Regions from separate parts of the Streptomyces sp. NPDC001381 genome, predicted to be linked through region 2. Evidence: riboswitches for the same ligand, from Rfam matches in the RefSeq annotation. Region 2 holds a riboswitch; each other region holds the start of a gene.

Region 1 (6,448 bases), on a different contig from region 2:
GACGAGAGGGCCGGTGGTGACGCCTGTGCGCGTCGTCATCGGCCTCTGCCTGCTCGCGCCCTTCGTGGCGATGCTGTGGGTGGGTTCCTACGCGAAGGTGGATCCGGCGTTCATCGGGATCCCCTTCTTCTACTGGTACCAGATGCTGTGGGTGCTGATCTCGACCGCGCTCACGATGGTCGCGTACAAGCTGTGGCAGCGTGACCAGCGCGCCCGCAAGGCCCCGGGCGGGGGTGCGCGGAAGTGAAGGACGGCGTGAACGGCGTGGCACTCGCCGTCTTCATCTTCTTCTTCCTGGCCGTGACGGCCATGGGCTTCCTGGCCGCGCGCTGGCGCAAGGCCGAGAACGAGCACAGTCTCGACGAATGGGGCCTGGGCGGCCGGTCGTTCGGCACCTGGATCACCTGGTTCCTGCTGGGCGGCGACCTCTACACGGCGTACACCTTCGTCGCCGTGCCGGCGGCGATCTACGCGGCGGGCGCGGCCGGCTTCTTCGCGGTGCCCTACACGATCCTCGTGTACCCGCTGATCTTCACGTTCCTGCCCCGCCTGTGGTCGGTCTCGCACAAGCACGGGTACGTGACGACCTCGGACTTCGTGCGCGGCCGCTGGGGCTCCAAGGGCCTGTCGCTGGCGGTGGCGCTGACCGGCATCCTGGCGACGATGCCCTACATCGCGCTGCAACTCGTGGGCATCCAGGCGGTGCTCGACGTGATGGGCGTCGGCGGCGGCGAGAACACGAACTGGTTCGTCAAGGACCTGCCGCTGCTGATCGCGTTCGGTGTGCTGGCCGCGTACACCTACTCGTCCGGTCTGCGGGCCCCCGCGCTGATCGCGTTCGTGAAGGACACGCTGATCTACATCGTCATCGCGGTGGCGATCATCTACATCCCGATCAAGCTGGGCGGCTTCGACGACATCTTCGCCAAGGCCGGCGAGGCGTTCGGCCAGACCAACCCGGCCACGGGCAAGCCGCGCGGCGCGCTGGCCCCGGCCGAACCGGGCCAGTGGACCTACGCCACCCTGGCCCTCGGCTCCGCGCTCGCGCTGTTCATGTACCCGCACTCGATCACCGCGACCCTGTCCTCCAAGAGCCGTGAGGTGATCCGCCGCAACACCACCATCCTGCCGCTGTACTCGCTGATGCTGGGCCTGCTGGCGCTGCTGGGCTTCATGGCGATCGCGGCCGGGGTCAAGGTCACCAACGGACAGCTGGCCATCCCGCAGCTGTTCGAGACCATGTTCCCGGCGTGGTTCGCGGGTGTGGCGTTCGCGGCGATCGGCATCGGCGCGCTCGTGCCGGCGGCCATCATGTCGATCGCGGCCGCGAACCTCTTCACCCGGAACATCTACAAGGACTTCATCAAGCCGGACGCCACGCCCGCGCAGGAGACCAGGGTCTCCAAGCTGGTGTCCCTGCTGGTGAAGGTGGGCGCCCTGGTCTTCGTCCTCACCATGGACAAGACGGTCGCCATCAACTTCCAGCTGCTGGGCGGCATCTGGATCCTGCAGACCTTCCCGGCCCTGGTCGGCGGCCTGTTCACCCGCTGGTTCCACCGCTGGGCGCTGCTCGCGGGCTGGGCGGTCGGCATGGTCTACGGCACGGTCGCCGCGTACGGCGTCGCCTCCCCGACCCAGAAGCACTTCGGCGGCTCGGCGAAGGAGATCCCGGGCATCGGAGAGATCGGCTACATCGGTCTCACGGCGTTCGTCCTCAATGCCGTCGTGACCGTGGTCCTGACCTTCGCCCTCAAGGCCGTGAAGGCCCCCGAGGGCATCGACGAGACCAGGCCGCAGGACTACACGGCGGACGCCGGGGACCCGGGGGTGCAGGTGGAGCTGCCGCCGGCGACCGCCGGAGCGTCCCACTAGACGAGACCGCGGCGGGCCGTCGGGAAAATCCGGCGGCCCGCCGTCGTGCGCATGGGGCACACTGCGCGCCATGGACATCCGGATCAGGCAGGCGAAACCCAGCGAGTACGCCGCCCTCGGCGAGATGACGGCCCGTGCCTACCTCGACGACGGCCTGCTCGACTACGGCGAGGGCGACGAGTACCTGCCCGTGCTGAAGGACGTGGCCGGGCGGGCGGCCGCCGCCGAGGTCCTCGTGGCCGTGGAGGGCGAACGGCTCCTCGGCGGAGTCACCTTCGTCCCCGGCCCCGGCCCCGTCGCCGACATCGCCCGTCCCGGCGAGACGGAGATCAGGGCGCTCGCCGTCACGCGCGAGGCGCGGGGCCGGGGCGCCGGTGAGGCCCTCGTGCGGAGCTGTGTCGACCGCGCCCGGGCCATGGAGGGCCGCACCGCCGTCGTCCTGTCGACCCAGCGCGCCATGCACAGCGCCCACCGCCTCTACGAGCGCCTCGGCTTCGTCCGCACACCGGAGCGGGACTGGAATCCCGTGCCGCACCTGGACGACCTCACTCTCCTCACCTACAAGTTGACACTCTGAAACCACCCCGACACAACATCTGGGGGTGGCGTGACGGGTGAGCACAAGATGTATGCTCATGCTCGCTGTCGCCGCAGGGGAATCCGGTGCGAATCCGGAACTGTCCCGCAACGGTGTACTCGCGTGTGCGCCCACCCGTGTCCGCACGCCTGTCCAGTCCGAGGACCTGTCGGCAGCGCACCCGGCCGTCCGGCCCGGGTGCCTTGACGTCCGGGCCTCGTGGAGTGGGCCGGTGGACGCGACGCCGCGTGCGCTCGTGTGCTGCCCCCTGCTCCGCGCCAGGCCCCCTGCCGAGCGAGGGAGAGCCCCACGTGACCATCGCGCCAGCCGATCCGGCCTCAGCCGTCCTGCCGGAAACCGACGGTCCCGGTGCCGCGCTGCTGCGGACCCTGACCGAGCTGACCGCCGACCTCCCCGACGCCGACCCCGGCCGGGTCGCCGCCGCCGCGCTGCGCGGCCGGTCCGCCGGGGCGGACGAGAGGGAGCTGCGCGAGCTGGCCACGGAGGCGGCCGCCGGCCTGATCTCCGAGGACCCCGCCTACTCCCGGCTGGCCGCCCGGCTGCTGACGATCAGCATCGCCACGGAGGCCGCCTCCCAGGGCGTCACCTCGTTCACCGGGTCCGTGGCCGTCGGTCACCGCGAGGGCCTCATCGCCGACCGCACCGCCGACTTCGTACGGCTGCACGCGGCCCGCCTGGACGCGCTGATCGACCCGGCCGCCGACGACCGCTTCGGCTACTTCGGGCTCCGCACCCTGCACAGCCGCTACCTGCTGCGGCACCCGCACACCCGCAAGGTCGTCGAGACGCCCCAGCACTTCCTGCTGCGGGTGGCCTGCGGTCTCGCCGAGGACGACACCACCCGTGCCCTGGACGAGGTCGCGGCGCTCTACGGGCTCATGAGCCGCCTCGACTACCTGCCGTCCTCCCCCACGCTCTTCAACTCCGGCACCCGGCACCCCCAGATGTCGTCCTGCTACCTCCTCGACTCCCCGCTGGACGAGCTGGACTCGATCTACGACCGCTACCACCAGGTGGCCCGGCTCTCCAAGCACGCCGGCGGCATCGGGCTGTCGTACTCCCGGATCCGCAGCCGCGGTTCGCTGATCCGCGGCACCAACGGGCACTCCAACGGCATCGTCCCGTTCCTGAAGACCCTGGACGCCTCCGTCGCCGCCGTGAACCAGGGCGGCCGGCGCAAGGGCGCGGCCGCGGTCTACCTGGAGACCTGGCACTCCGACATCGAGGAGTTCCTGGAGCTGCGCGACAACACCGGTGAGGACGCCCGCCGTACGCACAACCTGAACCTCGCGCACTGGGTCCCGGACGAGTTCATGCGCCGGGTGAACGCCGACGAGCAGTGGTCGCTGTTCTCCCCCTCCGACGTGCCCGAGCTGGTCGACCTGTGGGGCGAGGAGTTCGACGCCGCGTACCGCGCGGCGGAGGCGGCCGGGCTCGCCAGGAGGACCATCGCGGCCCGTGATCTGTACGGCCGGATGATGCGGACCCTCGCGCAGACCGGCAACGGCTGGATGACCTTCAAGGACGCGGCCAACCGCACCGCCAACCAGACGGCGGAGCCGGGCCAGGTGATCCACTCCTCCAACCTCTGCACGGAGATCCTGGAGGTCACCGACGACGGCGAGACCGCGGTGTGCAACCTGGGTTCGGTGAACCTCGGGGCCTTCGTGGCCGACGGGGACATCGACTGGGAGCGCCTGGACGCCACCGTCCGCACGGCCGTCACCTTCCTCGACCGGGTCGTCGACATCAACTTCTACCCGACCGAGCAGGCGGGCCGGTCGAACGCCAAGTGGCGTCCGGTGGGCCTGGGCGCGATGGGTCTGCAGGACGTCTTCTTCAAGCTGCGGCTGCCCTTCGACTCCCCCGAGGCCCGCCTGCTGTCCACCCGGATCGCCGAGCGCGTCATGCTCGCCGCGTACGAGGCCTCCGCCGACCTGGCCGAGCGCAACGGCCCGCTGCCGGCCTGGGAGAAGACCCGTACCGCCCGGGGTGTGCTGCACCCGGACCACTACGGCGTCGAGTTCACCTGGCCGGAGCGCTGGGCGGCGCTGCGCGAGCGGATCGCGACGACCGGTCTGCGCAACTCGCTGCTCCTCGCCATCGCGCCGACGGCCACCATCGCCTCGATCGCCGGTGTGTACGAGTGCATCGAGCCGCAGGTGTCCAACCTGTTCAAGCGCGAGACGCTGTCGGGCGAGTTCCTCCAGGTCAACTCGTACCTGGTGCAGGACCTCAAGGAGCTCGGCGTCTGGGACGCCCGCACCCGGGAGGCGCTGCGCGAGTCGGGCGGCTCGGTGCAGGACTTCGCCTGGATCCCGGCGGACGTACGGGCCCTGTACCGGACGGCGTGGGAGATCCCGCAGCGCGGCCTGATCGACATGGCCGCCGCCCGCACCCCGTACCTGGACCAGGCGCAGTCCCTGAACCTGTTCCTGGAGACGCCGACCATCGGCAAGCTCTCCTCGATGTACGCGTACGCCTGGAAGTCGGGCCTGAAGACGACGTACTACCTGCGCTCGCGCCCGGCGACCCGTATCGCCCGCGCGGCCCAGGCCACCATCCCCGTGCAGCAGCCGGCCCCCGAGGACGCCGTCGCCTGCTCCCTTGAGAACCCCGAGTCCTGCGAGGCCTGCCAGTGATGTCCGTCCGTAACCAGAACCTCCTCGACCCCGGCTTCGAGCTGACTCTCCGTCCGATGCGCTACCCGGACTTCTACGAGCGCTACCGGGACGCCATCAAGAACACCTGGACCGTGGAGGAGGTCGACCTCCACTCGGACGTCGCCGACCTCGCCAGGCTGACGCCGGAGGAGCAGCATCTGATCGGCCGGCTCGTCGCGTTCTTCGCGACCGGCGACTCGATCGTGGCGAACAACCTGGTGCTGACGCTGTACAAGCACATCAACTCCCCGGAGGCGCGCCTGTACCTGTCGCGCCAGCTGTTCGAGGAGGCCGTGCACGTCCAGTTCTATCTGACGCTGCTGGACACCTATCTGCCCGACCCGGAGGACCGCGCCGCGGCCTTCGACGCCGTGGAGAACATCCCCTCGATCCGCGAGAAGGCCGGGTTCTGCTTCAAGTGGATCAACGAGGTGGAGAAGCTGGACCGCCTGGAGACCCGGGCCGACCGCCGCCGCTTCCTGCTCAACCTGATCTGCTTCGCCGCGTGCATCGAGGGCCTGTTCTTCTACGGCGCCTTCGCGTACGTCTACTGGTTCCGCAGCCGGGGCCTGCTGCACGGTCTCGCCACCGGCACCAACTGGGTGTTCCGTGACGAGACCATGCACATGAGCTTCGCCTTCGACGTGGTCGACACCGTCCGCAAGGAGGAGCCGGACCTGTTCGACGAGCAGCTGCGGCAGCAGGTCACGGACATGCTCCGGGAGGCCGTCGAGGCCGAGCTGCAGTTCGCGCGCGACCTGTGCGGCGACGGCCTGCCGGGCATGAACACCGAGTCGATGCGGCAGTACCTGGAGTGCGTCGCCGACCAGCGGCTCACCCGCCTCGGCTTCGCCCCGGTGTACGGCTCGGAGAACCCCTTCTCCTTCATGGAGCTGCAGGGCGTTCAGGAGCTGACCAACTTCTTCGAGCGGCGTCCGTCGGCGTACCAGGTCGCGGTGGAGGGGACGGTCGACCTCGACGAGGACTTCTGACCCTCCCGCTCTCCCCGGGCCTCCTGGGCCTCCCTGATCCGCCGGTCGGCGCGCCGGTCGCGCACGATGCCGAACACGGACGGGAGGACCAGGAGGACGAGGATCCCGAGGACCAAGAGCATTCCGATGAGGCCTTCGATCTGGTTCGTGTTCATGGACACCACTGTCCCGCCCGACACTCCTTACCGGGAGTGGCAGGACTGCCGCACACCTTCAAATTCCTGCCACCACTGGTGCACACTGGCAGCATGCTGAAGAACGTGGCGGTCGTCCTGCTGGACGGCGTGCACCCCTTCGAGCTGGGTGTCGTGTGCGAGGTGTTC
Region 2 (6,448 bases):
GGCGATCTCGTCGCCGTGGCCGTCCGCCGCGCCGTGCAGTCCGGTGCGGCCCTGGGCGGCGCGGACGGCGAGCGGCAGCAGCACGCCGGGGGTGTGCCGGGCGGAGGCGAGGGCGCGCAGGGTGGACTGCCAGTTCAGCACCGGGGAGTCCAGGACGAGTCCGGCGACGAGGCCGCGCGGTCCGGAGCGGGCCGCGGCGCGCAGCGCCATGGTGGCGCCGATGGACCAGCCGAGCAGGACGAGGCGTTCGGCGCCGTGGCGGACGGCGTGCCGCATCGCCGCGTCCAGGTCGCGCCACTCGGTCTGGCCGAGGTGGTTCAGGCCGTCCGGGGGGCGGGGTGCGCCGAGGTCGCCGCGGTAGGCGAGGGCGAGCACGGGGAAGCGGCGCTGGTGCAGGAAGGCGAGCAGGTTCAGGGTGTGTTCGCGGGTGGTGCCCAGGCCGTGCACGGCGATGACCCAGGTGCGGCGGGCACCGGGGACGAACCAGGCGGGCAGGGTGCCGAGTTCGCCGGGGATCTCGACCTCGGTGTGGTCGAGGCCGAGGGTGTCGCGGGGGTTGCCGACGTACAGGTTGGGGGTGAGCCAGACCGCGTCGCCGGGCTCGAGGGCGCCGTGCGTGACGCGTTCGAGGCGGCGTACGACGGTGTCCGCGGAGTGCGGGGCGTCGGGCAGGACGGCGCCGACGACCGCGTGGGTGCCGTTGCCGGAGAGGCCGTAGGTGCCGGGGCGCAGGGCGGCGAGGTGACGGGTGAGGGTCACCTGGCCGGCGGCCGTGCCGTGCACGGTGAGCCGGGGTTCGGTGGGCAGGGGCCGGCCGGGCGGCGCCTTCAGCGCGGCGTCGCTGGCGAACCGGCCGGCGGCGACGCTGGCGGCGCCGGCGGCCAGGGCTGCGGTGACGGCGGCGGCCGTCGCGGTGACAGTGCGCACCCGTCCAGTGTCCTGGGCATCCTTCCTCGCGGCCAGTGGTAACAAGGTGGAGGTGAGGGGGCGCGGGGGCCTGCACCGCCTCGATGCCGCGCCGGAACCCGGGGTGCGGGCGGGGTCAGGGGCGCTGGCCGTAGGTGCGCAGACGCTCGCCCGCCTCCGCCAGCTGGGCGTCCGTGAGGAGGGTCGGGGTACGGCCGGGCACGGAGGAGGCCGTCAGCCACAGGCGGCACATCCACTCCAGCTGCGCCGTGCGGTCGAATGCCTGGTCGAGGGTGGTGCCGTAGGTGAGGGTGCCGTGGTTCTGCAGGAGGCAGCCGGTGCGGCCGTCCAGGGCACGGAGGGTGTTCTCGGCCAGTTCCTCGGTGCCGTAGGTGGCGTAGGGGGCGACGCGGACGGGGCCGCCGAGGGCGCCGGTCATGTAGTGGACGGACGGCAGCACGGTGACGAGGGTGGATACGGCGGTGGCGTGGACGGCGTGGGTGTGGACGACGGCGCGGGCGTCGGTGCGGCGGTAGACGGCGAGGTGCATGGGGAGTTCGCTGGTCGGGGTGAGGGTGCCGAGCACCTGCCGGCCGGTGAGGTCGACGCCTGTGATGTCGCCGGGGGTGAGGCGGTCGTAGGGCACCCCCGAGGGGGTGACCAGCACGGTGTCGCCGACGCGCGCGGAGACGTTGCCGGAGGTGCCGACGACCAGGCCGTCGGTGACGGTGCGGCGGGCCGTCGCGACGAGCGCCTCCCAGGCCCGCGCCTCCTCCGGGAGCGCGCATCCTCCCGGCGCCCCGGCCGCGTTCTGTATGCGGTCCCGGCTGTCCCGGGCCTGCCGTCCGTCACGCCGCTGCTCGCCCATGCCCCCGATCCTGCCAGGGGGACGCCGGGTCGGCCGGAGTGCCGCCGATCAGGTGACCAGGATCTCTTTCCGCGGCTCCACGGACCGGCCGGCGGGGTGCGCAGGCGGCACGGGGCAGGCCCCGCTTGGGGCGGCGCGTCGGACAGAGTGGCGGCGCTCACATTTGGACACCCTGACGCCTGCCCCAGTTCACCTTCCGTTCACCCAGGTTGCCTACTTTCAACAAGCCAATGACCTCGAACGATTGCCTGGGTAAATGGAAAACTTCTCGCTGATCCTCGCGATTGTGGTGGTAACCGCACTCGCGTTCGATTTCACGAACGGTTTTCACGACACCGCCAACGCGATGGCCACGACCATCTCCACCGGTGCACTCAAGCCCAAGGTCGCGGTGGCCATGTCCGCCGTGCTCAACCTTGTGGGCGCATTCCTCTCGGTGGAGGTCGCCAACACGATCTCCAAGGGTCTCGTCGACGAGACCGGCATCCGTCCCGAGGTCATCTTCGCCGCCCTGGTCGGCGCGATCCTCTGGAACCTGCTGACCTGGCTGGTGGGCCTCCCCTCCAGCTCCTCCCACGCCCTCATGGGCGGTCTGATCGGCGCCACCATCGCCTCCGCCGGCATGGGCGCGGTCCACGGTGACGTCCTGGTCACCAAGGTCCTGATCCCGGCGGTCGCCGCCCCGCTGGTCGCGGGCATCGCGGCGATGCTGGCGACGCGCCTGTCCTACACCCTCGGCAAGAAGGCCGACGGCAAGGCGGCCGACAAGGGCTACCGCGCGGGCCAGATCGCCTCGGCCGGCCTGGTCTCCCTCGCGCACGGCACGAACGACGCGCAGAAGACGATGGGCATCATCACCCTCGCCCTGGTCGCCGGCGGTGCCGTCGCCCCCGACTCCGACCCGCCCACCTGGGTCATCCTCTCCGCCGGCCTGGCCATCGCGCTCGGCACCTACCTCGGCGGCTGGCGCATCATCCGCACCATGGGCAAGGGCCTGACCGACCTCCAGCCGCAGCAGGGCTTCGCCGCCCAGACCAGCGCGGCGACGGTCATCCTGGCCTCCTCCCACCTCGGTTTCTCCCTCTCCACCACGCACTCCGTCTCCGGTTCGGTGATGGGCGCGGGGCTGGGCCGCAAGGGCGGCGTGGTCCGCTGGTCCACGGCGACCCGGATGTTCGTGGCCTGGGGCCTGACGCTCCCGGCGGCCGCCCTGGTGGGCGCGCTGGCCGAGTCGGTCACGAACCTGGGCGACTGGGGCACGGCGGTCGTGGCGGTCTTCCTCGTCGCCTCCAGCGCGGCGATCTGGAAGATCTCGCGCCGCGAGGTCGTGGACGCGTCCAACGTCAACGAGACCGAGGAGCCGGCGGGCGTGGTCACCACGGCGATCGCCGCCGTCGCCCCGCCTCCGGCCGGCACGGTCACCGAGGGCCTGACGGCCACCATCCCCTCCCCGGCCGCCACGGCCACCGAGCCCACGGCCCCCGCGGTCTGAACCCGCCCACCCGGTACGAAGGAAGAGAAGCAGCATGAAGATCGACTGGGCGGCCCTCGGCTCCGTCTTCGGCGTCAGCCTCGTGATCACCGTGGCCCTGGTGGCCCTCTTCACCCTCGGCATCATGGGCCTGTCCCGTCAGGAACGCGCCGCGGAACAGGGCGGCTCCGCCACCCTCGCGGTCACCGGCGCCTACGCGTGCTTCGCGGCCTGCGCGGCGGCGGTGGCGTACGGGATCTCCCTGATCGTGGCCTGACCCACCAGCTCGGACACCTCGGGGTGCGGGACGGATCGCCGTCCCGCACCCCTTTTCCGTGACCTCCGGAACCGCCCCTGTGTGGGGCTCAGCACACTCCAGCCTCGCAGGTCAACGGCAAGTTGACGGCCCTTCCGGGGCCATGGTGGACTGCCGGAGCCATGTACGGCGGCAGAAGAGGAAGCCGGTGCGAATCCGGCGCGGTCCCGCCACTGTCACCGGGGTGCACCACCCCGGGAGCCAGGAACTCTCGCCGCCGGTCTCGTCGAACCAGGGCGTGGACACCCTGAGTGAGGACATATCGCCATGCTCGCTCGGCCGTTGAGGTACAGCACCAGCTCGCTGCCCGACCCCGCGGCCGGCTGAGCCGATGCGTGCCGATCGCGTTCACGCGTACGGCGCCGCCCTCGGCCTCCTCGGTGACCTGCTCCTCGGTGATCCACGCCGGGGGCATCCGGTCGCCGCGTTCGGGCGGGCCGCCGGAGCCGTGGAGCGGGTGCTGTGGCGGGACCACCGCGGGTGGGGCGCCCTGCACACCGTCGTCTGCGCCGGTGGGGCCGTGGTCCTCGGGGCCGCCGCCGACCGGGCCGTACGGCGTTCCCCGGCCGCTTCCGTCGCTCTCGCCTCCGCCGCCACCTGGGCCGTGGTGGGCGGGACCTCGCTCGCCCGCGAGGCCCGTGCCGTCGGGCGCGCCCTGGAGGCGGGGGACGTCGAGGGCGCGCGGGCCCGGCTGCCCCACCTGTGCGGGCGGGATCCGCAGGCCCTCGACGCCGACGGGATCGCGCGGGCCGTCGTCGAGTCCGTCGCCGAGAACACCTCCGACGCCGTGGTGGGCGCCCTGGTGTGGGGCGCCGTGGGCGGTGTGCCGGGGCTGCTCGGGTTCCGGGCCGTCAACACCCTGGACGCGATGGTCGGGCACAGGTCGCCCCGGTACCGGCGCTTCGGGTGGGCCTCCGCGCGGCTCGACGACCTCGCGGGGTGGCCGGGGGCGCGGCTGACCGCCGTCCTCGCCGCCGTCGCCGGCGACCGGCCGCGCGCCGCCGTACGGGCCTGGCGGGACGACGCCCACCTGCACCCCAGTCCCAACGCCGGTCCCGTGGAGGCCTCCTTCGCCGGTGCGCTCGGGGTGCGGCTGGGCGGGACCCTGTCCTACGCCGGGCGGGTGGAGCACCGGCCCGTGCTCAACGGGACGGCGGGACGTGCCGTCGTCGCCCACGACATCGAACGCGCCGTACGGCTCTCCCGCCGTGTCGGCCTGCTCGCGCTCGGCGTCACCGTCGCCGCGCGCCTCATCGCGAAGGGGCGGAGCTCATGAGCGGGGGTCTCCTGGTCGCCGGTACCACCTCCGACGCCGGCAAGAGTGTCGTCACGGCGGGCATCTGCCGGTGGCTGGTGCGGCAGGGGGTGAAGGTCGCCCCCTTCAAGGCGCAGAACATGTCCCTGAATTCGTTCGTGACGAAGGAAGGGGCCGAGATCGGGCGGGCGCAGGCCATGCAGGCGCAGGCCTGCCGCATCGAGCCGACCGCGCTGATGAATCCCGTGCTGCTCAAGCCCGGTGGCGAGCAGAGCAGTCAGGTGGTGCTGCTCGGGAAGCCGGTGGGCGAGCTGAGCGCACGGGGGTATCACGGCGGGCGCCAGCAACGGCTTCTCGGGACGGTCCTCGACTGTCTGGCCGAGTTGCGGGGCACGTATGACGCGGTGATCTGTGAGGGGGCCGGTTCTCCCGCCGAGATCAATCTGCGGCGGACCGACATCGTGAACATGGGGATCGCCCGGAACGCCGGGCTCCCCGTGCTCGTCGTCGGCGACATCGACCGCGGTGGGGTCTTCGCGTCGTTCTTCGGGACCGTCGCGCTCCTCTCCCCCGAGGACCAGGCGCTCGTCGCCGGATTCCTCGTCAACAAGTTCCGGGGGGACGTCGGTCTGCTGGAGCCGGGGCTCGACATGCTGCACGGGCTCACCGGGCGGCGGACCTACGGCGTGCTGCCGTTCCGCCACGGGCTCGGGATCGACGAGGAGGACGGGCTGCGGGTCTCCCTGCGCGGGACCGTGCGGGAGTCGAACGTCGCCCCGCCCGTCGGGGAGGACGTGCTGCGGGTCGCCGTCTGCGCGATCCCCCTCATGTCGAACTTCACCGACGTCGACGCGCTCGCCGCCGAACCCGGTGTCGTCGTGCGGTTCGTGGACCGGCCGGAGGAGTTGGCCGACGCGGACCTCGTCGTGATCCCGGGAACCCGGGGGACGGTCCGGGCGCTGGAGTGGCTGCGGGAGCGGGGACTCGCGGACGCCCTGGTCCGCAGAGCCGCGCAAGGGCGCCCGGTCCTCGGCATCTGCGGCGGCTTCCAGGTCCTCGGCGAGCACATCGAGGACGAGGTCGAGAGCCGGCGCGGGAACGTCGACGGGCTCGGGATCCTTCCCGTGCGCGTGCGGTTCGCCCGCGAGAAGACCCTCACCCGGCCGGAGGGCGCAGCCCTCGGCGAGCGGGTCGAGGGGTACGAGATCCATCACGGGGTCGCCCAGGTGGACGGCGGGGAAGCCTTCCTGGACGGCTGCCGGGTCGGCCAGACCTGGGGCACGCACTGGCACGGCTCGCTGGAGTCGGACGGTTTCCGGCGGGCCTTCCTGCGCGAGGTGGCCGCCGCCGCGGGCCGCCGCTTCGTGCCCGCGCCCGACACCTCGTTCGCCGGGCTGCGCGAGGAGCAGCTCGACCGGCTCGGCGACCTGATCGAACAGCACGCGGACACGGACGCGCTGTGGCGGCTCATCGAGTCCGGCGCGCCGCAAGGACTGCCCTTCATTCCACCGGGAGCACCCGCATGAGCACTGTGTTGTTGTTGTCGACCGCCGACACCGATCTGCTGGCGGCCCGTGCCGCCTCCGGTGCCTCCTACCGGATCGGCAACCCGACCCGGGTGGACGTGGCGCG
Region 3 (6,448 bases), on a different contig from region 2:
CGGGACCCAGGGCGCGCCGAGGTCGGTGTCGGTGATGAGCGCCGCCTGCGCCTGGGTGTCGGTGAGGACGGACGGGGTGGCCGACGTGGCGGGCGCGGACGCCGACGCCCGGGCGGTCGGGTCGGCGGGTTCGGCGGTCGGCGGGTGCTCCAGACCGAGGGCGGCGCACCCGGTGACCGTCGTGAGCAGCAGCGAGGAGACCAGGAGAGCGCGGCGGGTCATGGAGGGTGCCTCCTGAACGGGGATGCGGACCTCCTCTCACGGCACCATCGCGGCCCCGACGCGACCAGCGCGGCGGGCCGTACGGGTTACCGGCGTTGCTGCGCGCGGTGGAAAACCCGTCGTCCCCGGTCCGCCCGCGCTGCTACGGTCCCCGCATGCAGCGCGCCCTGCCGTCCCTCACGACGACGCCGGAGACAGTCCCGGCGCGCTGATCCACGACTGGATGACCGAAGCCCCGGGGCGAGTGCCCCGGGGCTTCTTCGTGGCTGCTCGTCCCCGACCCGGAGGAGCAGCCATGCACGACCACCGCCGCCTCGGCCGCGAACTCGGCCTCTTCGACACCGATCCCCTGATGGGCGCGGGCCTGCCGTACTGGCTGCCCGACGGGGCGACCGTGCGCCACACCCTGGAGGAGTACGTCCGTGAGGCCGAGCGCGCGGCCGGCTACCGGCACGTGTACTCGCCGGTCCTCGGCAAACGCGAGCTGTACGAGATCTCCGGCCACTGGGACCACTACGGCGAGGACATGTTCCCGCCCATGCAACTCGGCGCGGAACAGGTGATCCTCCGCCCCAGCCTCTGCCCCCACCACGCCCTGATCTACCGCTCCCGCTCCCGCAGCCATCGCGAACTGCCCCTGCGGATGGCCGAGGTGGGCGGCATGTACCGCTCCGAGCTGTCCGGGGTGCTCGGCGGGCTCACCCGGGTCCGGGCGATCCAGCTCAACGACGCGCACATCTTCTGCACCCTGGACCAGGCCGTCGAGGAGGCCCGCGCGGCTCTCGCCCTGATCGGCCGCGCCTACGCCGACCTGGGCATCCGCGCCTCCCGGTACCGTCTCTCGCTCCCTGGCGAGGGCGGCAAGTACGTCGCCGGCCCCGGCCTGTGGAGCCGGGCCACCGCGCTGCTGCGGGAGGTGCTGGACGGCTCGGGGGTGGCGTACGAGGAGGCCGAGGGGGAGGCCGCCTTCTACGGCCCGAAGATCGACGTGCAGATCGCGGACCGGGCCGGCCGCGAGGCGACCCTGTCCACCATCCAGATCGACTTCCACCAGCCCGAACGCTTCGACCTGCACTACATCGGCGCCGACGGGGCGAAGCACCGCCCGGTGATGGTGCACCGCAGTGTCATCGGCAGTGTGGAGCGGGCGGTGGCGCATCTGATCGAGGAGCACGGCGGGGCGTTTCCCGCCTGGCTGGCGCCGGTCCAGCTGGTCGTGCTGCCGGTGTCGCAGGCGCAGGAGGAGGCCGCGGCGGAACTGGTGCGCGGGGCGTCGGGGGCGGGGCTGCGGGCCGAGGTCAGTGGTGAGGGCACTCTCGGGGCGCGGATCCGGGCGGCGCGGCTGGTGCCGTATCAGGCGGTGATCGGCGCGCGGGAGGCGGCGGACGGGCTGGCGGCCCTGCGGCTGCGGGACGGCCGCCGGCCGGGAGCGCTGCCGGCGGGCGAACTGCTGCGCCGGATCGGGGAGCGGGTCGCGGCCCGCGGAACCGGGCTGTGGGCGTGAGCGCCTGCGCATAGGGTGCACGCACCGACGGCTCGACGGAAGGATCTCCCGAGGTGACCGACCAGCCCATCCCGGTGATCATCGACTGCGACACGGGGGTCGACGACGCCCTCGCCCTGCTGCTCGCCGTACGCCACCCGGGCCTGGACCTGCGCGCGGTCACGTGTGTGGCGGGGAACACCGGCGTCGACGGGGTGGTCCGCAACACGCTGACCGTGCTGGAGGCGGCGGGCGCCGGGGACGTCCCGGTCGCGCGCGGCGCCGCCCGCCCGCTGATCGAGCCGGCCCGCTCGGCGACCGTGCACGGTCTGGACGGCATGGGCGACCTCGACGGTCTGCCCGCCCCGGTCCGCACCGCCGTCGACGTGGACGCGGTGACGCTGCTGCGCCGCGAGATCCTCGCCTCCCCGCGCCCGGTGACCCTGATCCCCACCGCCCCGCTCACCAACATCGCCCTGCTGCTGCGGACCCACCCCGAGGTGACCCGCAACATCGAGCGGATCGTGTTCATGGGCGGCGCGGTGGCCGTCGGGAACGCCACCGCGGTCGCGGAGTTCAACGTGTGGCACGACCCGGAGGCGGCCGCGATCCTGCTGTCCGCCGAGGTGCCGGTCACCATGTACGGGCTGGACGTGTTCCGGCGGGTGGTGGTGCCGGGGGCGGACGTACGGCGCCTGCGCGCGAGCGCGGAACCCGGCACCCGTCTGGCCGGTGAACTCCTCGCCCACCGCCCGTCCGCCCCCGAGTCCGACGGCGACGAGCTCGCCGGCGGGCTCGGCGACGCGGGCGCGGTCTGCGCGGTCGTGGACCCGGCGGGTATCGCGACCCGGCTGCTGCACGTCGAGGTCTCCCTGGCCCCCGGACCGGCCCGGGGCCAGACGATCGTCGACCGCCGTCCCCGCCCCGGCGAGTCCGAGGTCCACGGGGGCGCCCGCGCACCCCAGCTGGTCGACGTGGCGCTGGACGTGGACGTGGAGCGGTACGTGAAGCTGTATCTGGAGACGGTGGAGCGCGCCTAGAGGGGGCCGGTCCCGGCCTCCCCGGCGGCGTCCGGGGTGCCCTCGTCCGCGGGTGCGGCGGCCGCGGCGAGCTCGGCGAGGTCGGGCAGCATCCCGGCGAGCGCCTTCAGCAGCTTGTCCATGTCCACCACCTCGGGCAGCGGGAAGTAGAGGAAGCACACCCCGTCGTCCGTGCGGGAGACCGCCGGTGCCGCGAACCTCGTCAGGCGGTCCGGCAGATCGGAGGCGTAGAACCGCTCGGCCGTCGCCGCGGAGCCGTTCTTGCTCATCGGCAGGTACGGAAGGTCCCCGCCGAACCGGAGGTTGAGCTCCGCGGCACTCCAGTGGCGCTCCAGGCGCAGCATGGGCCCGCTGCCGCGCACCTCGAAGAACACGATGAGCCAGTGCTGCATGTCCCTGCGCCCCACCGGTTCCCAGCGCCTGGCGACGGTGACCCGGTGGCCGCCGAGCGTGCCGGTCACGGCGAAGCCGGGCACCGTCCGCAGCAGCCAGGGGAAGTGGCCCGCCCACCGGCCCTCTCCGTCCCGGCGGCCCTCGATCCGCTTCCAGCCCGGACGGGCGGCCAGGGCCCGCATCGCCCGGTCCGCCTTGCCGGCCCGGCGCGCGGTGCGGAACGCGAGCGTGCCTCCGACGACGAACGGCGCCAGGAGGATGGCCGACCACATGATCCAGGGGAGCATGGACGTCCCTTCCTTCCGCGCCGGGGACCGGGGTGCCCCCGTATCGTCCCGCCCGGGCGGCGGCGGGACATCGGTGGATCTACGTAGAGCCCTACGGAAGTCCCCGTGTCGTCGGCCGGGGGGTCCAGCGTTCCTCCACCCTGGCGAACCGCCAGTAGGCGATCGCCGCCGCCCACACGAGCACGAACAGGCCGACGATGACGTATCCGACGTTGTCGAGGTCGAGCGCCGCGATCCGGCCGGTGACGCCGTCCGTCAGGCGGAACTTCTCGTGCAGGACGCCGACCAGCTCGATCGTGCCGATGAAGAAGGCGACGGCGATGGACAGGCCGGTGATGGCGAGGTTGTAGAAGACCTTGCGGACGGGGTGGGAGAACGCCCACTGGTAGGCGAAGTTCATGAAGGTGCCGTCGAGGGTGTCGAAGAGGCTCATCCCGGCGGCGAACAGGAGGGGGAGGCAGAGGATCGCGTACCAGGGCAGTCCGGCCGCCGCCCCGGAGCCCGCCATCACCATCAGGGTGACCTCGGTGGCGGTGTCGAAGCCGAGCCCGAAGAGGAAGCCGAGCGGGAACATCTGCCCGGGCCGGGACACCGACTTGGTCAGCCGGCCGAGGATCCGGTTCATGAACCCGCGGGAGTCCAGGTGCTGTTCCAGCTCCCGCTCGTCGTACGTCCCCTCCCGCATCGCCCGGAAGACGCGCAGGATCCCCCTCAGGGCGACGAGGTTGAGGGCGGCGATGAGGTAGAGGAACGTGCCGGAGACGGTCGTGCCGAGGAAGCCGAGGACCTGGTGGGTGCGTGAGTCCTCGTTCATCACCGTGCCGGCGAGCCGGGTGCCGCCGGCGATGAGCGCGGCGAGGAGCACGACCACGCTGGAGTGCCCGAGGGCGAACCAGAACCCCACCGACACCGGCCGCTTGCCGTCCGCCATCAGCTTGCGGGTGGTGTTGTCGATCGCGGCGATGTGGTCGGCGTCGAAGGCGTGCCGCATGCCGAGGGTGTAGGCGGTGACGCCGAGCCCGATGCCGAAGGCCTTGTTCCCGACCTCGTAGTGACCGGGCACGACGAGCAGGAAGAGGATGCCGAAGGCCAGTACGTGCAGGCCGGCTATGGCGGCCATCAGCCCCGCCGTCCTGACGGTGTCCTCGCGCCGCCATCGGAAGGCGGCGGCTCCGGGCAGGGCGACGGGCTCGGTCATGCGGTCACGCTCCAGCACCTCGTGGATCACTTCGTGAGATGCCGTGGCCGGTCTCCTGGCTGCGGGTGCCGACGTCTCCGGCCCGCCTTCCCGGCCGTCTCATGACGGCCAGTGGCTGTCCCGCGGGGGGACTCGGGCCGGGGACTCCCCGATCACAGTGGCGAGGGCCGCTCCGGTGTCGCACCGGATTCCCGAACACCACGACCCGCCCACCGTAACGTACGGCCGCCCCGGCTCCACGAGGGTGCCGGGGCGGCCGTACCGGAGAGGCGCGGGTCAGGCGCGGGTCGCCTTGCGGCGGCGGGTGGCCACCACGATCGCCGCGCCGCCGAGCAGCAGGGCGGCGGCGCCGCCCGCGATCAGCGGGGTGGCGCTGTTCGCGCCGGTCTCGGCGAGGTCGCCACCGCCGCCGTCGGGCGTGGTGGCGGGGGCGGTGGTCGACTCGGAGGCGGACGGGGCCGGGGTGCTCGACTCCGACTCGGGCTCCGACGCCGTCGGCGACGGGGTCGTGCTCTCGGACGACGAGTCCGACGGCGGGGCCGAGGAGGCGGGCGCCGACGGCGACTCACCGCCGCCGGCCGGCGGGGACGACGACGGCGGCTGCTCGGTGACCGTGCAGTCCTTCGTGCCGCCGTTCCACGCGGCGATCAGCTTGTCCTTGATGACCGGCCGGTCCGGTCCCTTGGGCAGTTCGCCGTGCTCGAAGCCGTCCTTGGCGTCGAGCTTGCCGTCGAACTTCACCGCACCGCGGTAGAGGTCGATCTGCGCGTAGCAGCCGGCGTCGGGGACGGAGATGTCGAGCGTGTCGGTCTGCCCGGGCTTGACGGTCACCGAGTCGAAGTCGACGAAGACCTGCTCACCGGAGGTGCCGAAGGTGGCGCCGTGGGCGAGGTAGGAGGCCAGGGAGGCGGTGCAGGTGCTCGCGTCGCCGGCCGTGCGGACGCTGATGTGGACCTCGCCGTCCTGGGTCGGCTTGAGGTTCTGGTCGTCGACCCGCACCGAGTCGAAGAAGTTCTTGCCGTCGAGCGAGAACTGGCAGCGGTCGGTCCCCGTCTCGGTGCCCGCGCCGGTGCCCGGCTGGTAGTGACCGCCGGTGTTCCAGCCGTCCCCGCCGGGGGTGCCGGACTGGGCCCAGGCGCCGGAGGCGGCGGCGACGGAGGCGGCGCAGAGGGTGAGCGAAGCGGCGCCCGTCCCCAGCAGGCGGCGCACGGTGACACGTCTCGCTATGGACATGCGTATCCATTCTTGGCGAATGCCAGGGCAAAGCCAGGGCTGATTGGTCAGATCAGAAGAAACACGGGGCCCTTCGGTCACAGGCGCCACAGTGTCCGCCCATCGTCGTGTGGACGTGAGAGCGCTGTCAACCTGGTGCAAAACCTGGGGAGTTCAAGCTTCCATCACGACTTCGTCACGTGCGGAACGATCCCCTCCGGACCGTCAGCACGTTCACTTTCCCGGCAACTTGGACAGACTTCCGTTCGTGACCGACATCTCCTCACGCAACCCCGACTGGTGGCGCCAGGCCGTCGTCTACCAGGTGTACCCGCGCAGCTTCGCCGACGCCGACGGAGACGGCCTCGGCGACCTCCCGGGGGTCACCGGCCGGCTGCCCCACCTCGCCGCCCTCGGCGTGGACGCGCTCTGGCTCAGCCCCTTCTACCCCTCCGAACTGGCCGACGGGGGCTACGACGTCGCCGACCACCGCGACGTCGACCCGCGCCTGGGCACCCTCGCGGACTTCGACGCGCTGGCCGCCGAGGCCCACCGCCTCGGACTGAAGGTGATCGTCGACCTCGTCCCCAACCACACCTCGCACCAGCACCCC

Evidence for each region. A riboswitch is a leader RNA that binds a small molecule or an ion and turns the genes downstream of it on or off. The one in region 2 is predicted to bind cobalamin.
Region 1: it holds a riboswitch for cobalamin, as region 2 does, so the genes downstream of both, ACFY2L_RS14670 (ribonucleoside-diphosphate reductase subunit alpha) here and ACFY2L_RS00335 (cobalamin biosynthesis protein) in region 2, are expected to answer to the same signal.
Region 3: it holds a riboswitch for cobalamin, as region 2 does, so the genes downstream of both, ACFY2L_RS20665 (HoxN/HupN/NixA family nickel/cobalt transporter) here and ACFY2L_RS00335 (cobalamin biosynthesis protein) in region 2, are expected to answer to the same signal.

The regions. Positions count from the first base shown of each region.
Region 1 is NZ_JBIAWO010000003.1:233,898-240,345, forward strand. It holds gene ACFY2L_RS14655 (DUF3311 domain-containing protein) at 1-247, shown strand, start outside; gene mctP (monocarboxylate uptake permease MctP) at 244-1,872, shown strand; gene ACFY2L_RS14665 (GNAT family N-acetyltransferase) at 1,943-2,449, shown strand; cobalamin riboswitch at 2,489-2,638, shown strand; gene ACFY2L_RS14670 (ribonucleoside-diphosphate reductase subunit alpha) at 2,761-5,112, shown strand; gene ACFY2L_RS14675 (ribonucleotide-diphosphate reductase subunit beta) at 5,112-6,125, shown strand; gene ACFY2L_RS14680 (helix-turn-helix domain-containing protein) at 6,374-6,448, shown strand, end outside.
Region 2 is NZ_JBIAWO010000001.1:59,843-66,290, forward strand. It holds gene ACFY2L_RS00315 (alpha/beta hydrolase) at 1-927, opposite strand, end outside; gene ACFY2L_RS00320 (class II aldolase/adducin family protein) at 1,043-1,774, opposite strand; gene ACFY2L_RS00325 (anion permease) at 2,031-3,266, shown strand; gene ACFY2L_RS00330 (hypothetical protein) at 3,301-3,522, shown strand; cobalamin riboswitch at 3,652-3,795, shown strand; gene ACFY2L_RS00335 (cobalamin biosynthesis protein) at 3,893-4,837, shown strand; gene ACFY2L_RS00340 (cobyric acid synthase) at 4,834-6,342, shown strand; gene cobN (cobaltochelatase subunit CobN) at 6,339-6,448, shown strand, end outside.
Region 3 is NZ_JBIAWO010000004.1:459,836-466,283, forward strand. It holds gene ACFY2L_RS20645 (hypothetical protein) at 1-222, opposite strand, end outside; gene thrS (threonine--tRNA ligase) at 518-1,726, shown strand; gene ACFY2L_RS20655 (nucleoside hydrolase) at 1,780-2,745, shown strand; gene ACFY2L_RS20660 (hypothetical protein) at 2,742-3,425, opposite strand; gene ACFY2L_RS20665 (HoxN/HupN/NixA family nickel/cobalt transporter) at 3,517-4,623, opposite strand; cobalamin riboswitch at 4,651-4,841, opposite strand; gene ACFY2L_RS20670 (LAETG motif-containing sortase-dependent surface protein) at 4,900-5,856, opposite strand; gene ACFY2L_RS20675 (glycoside hydrolase family 13 protein) at 6,104-6,448, shown strand, end outside.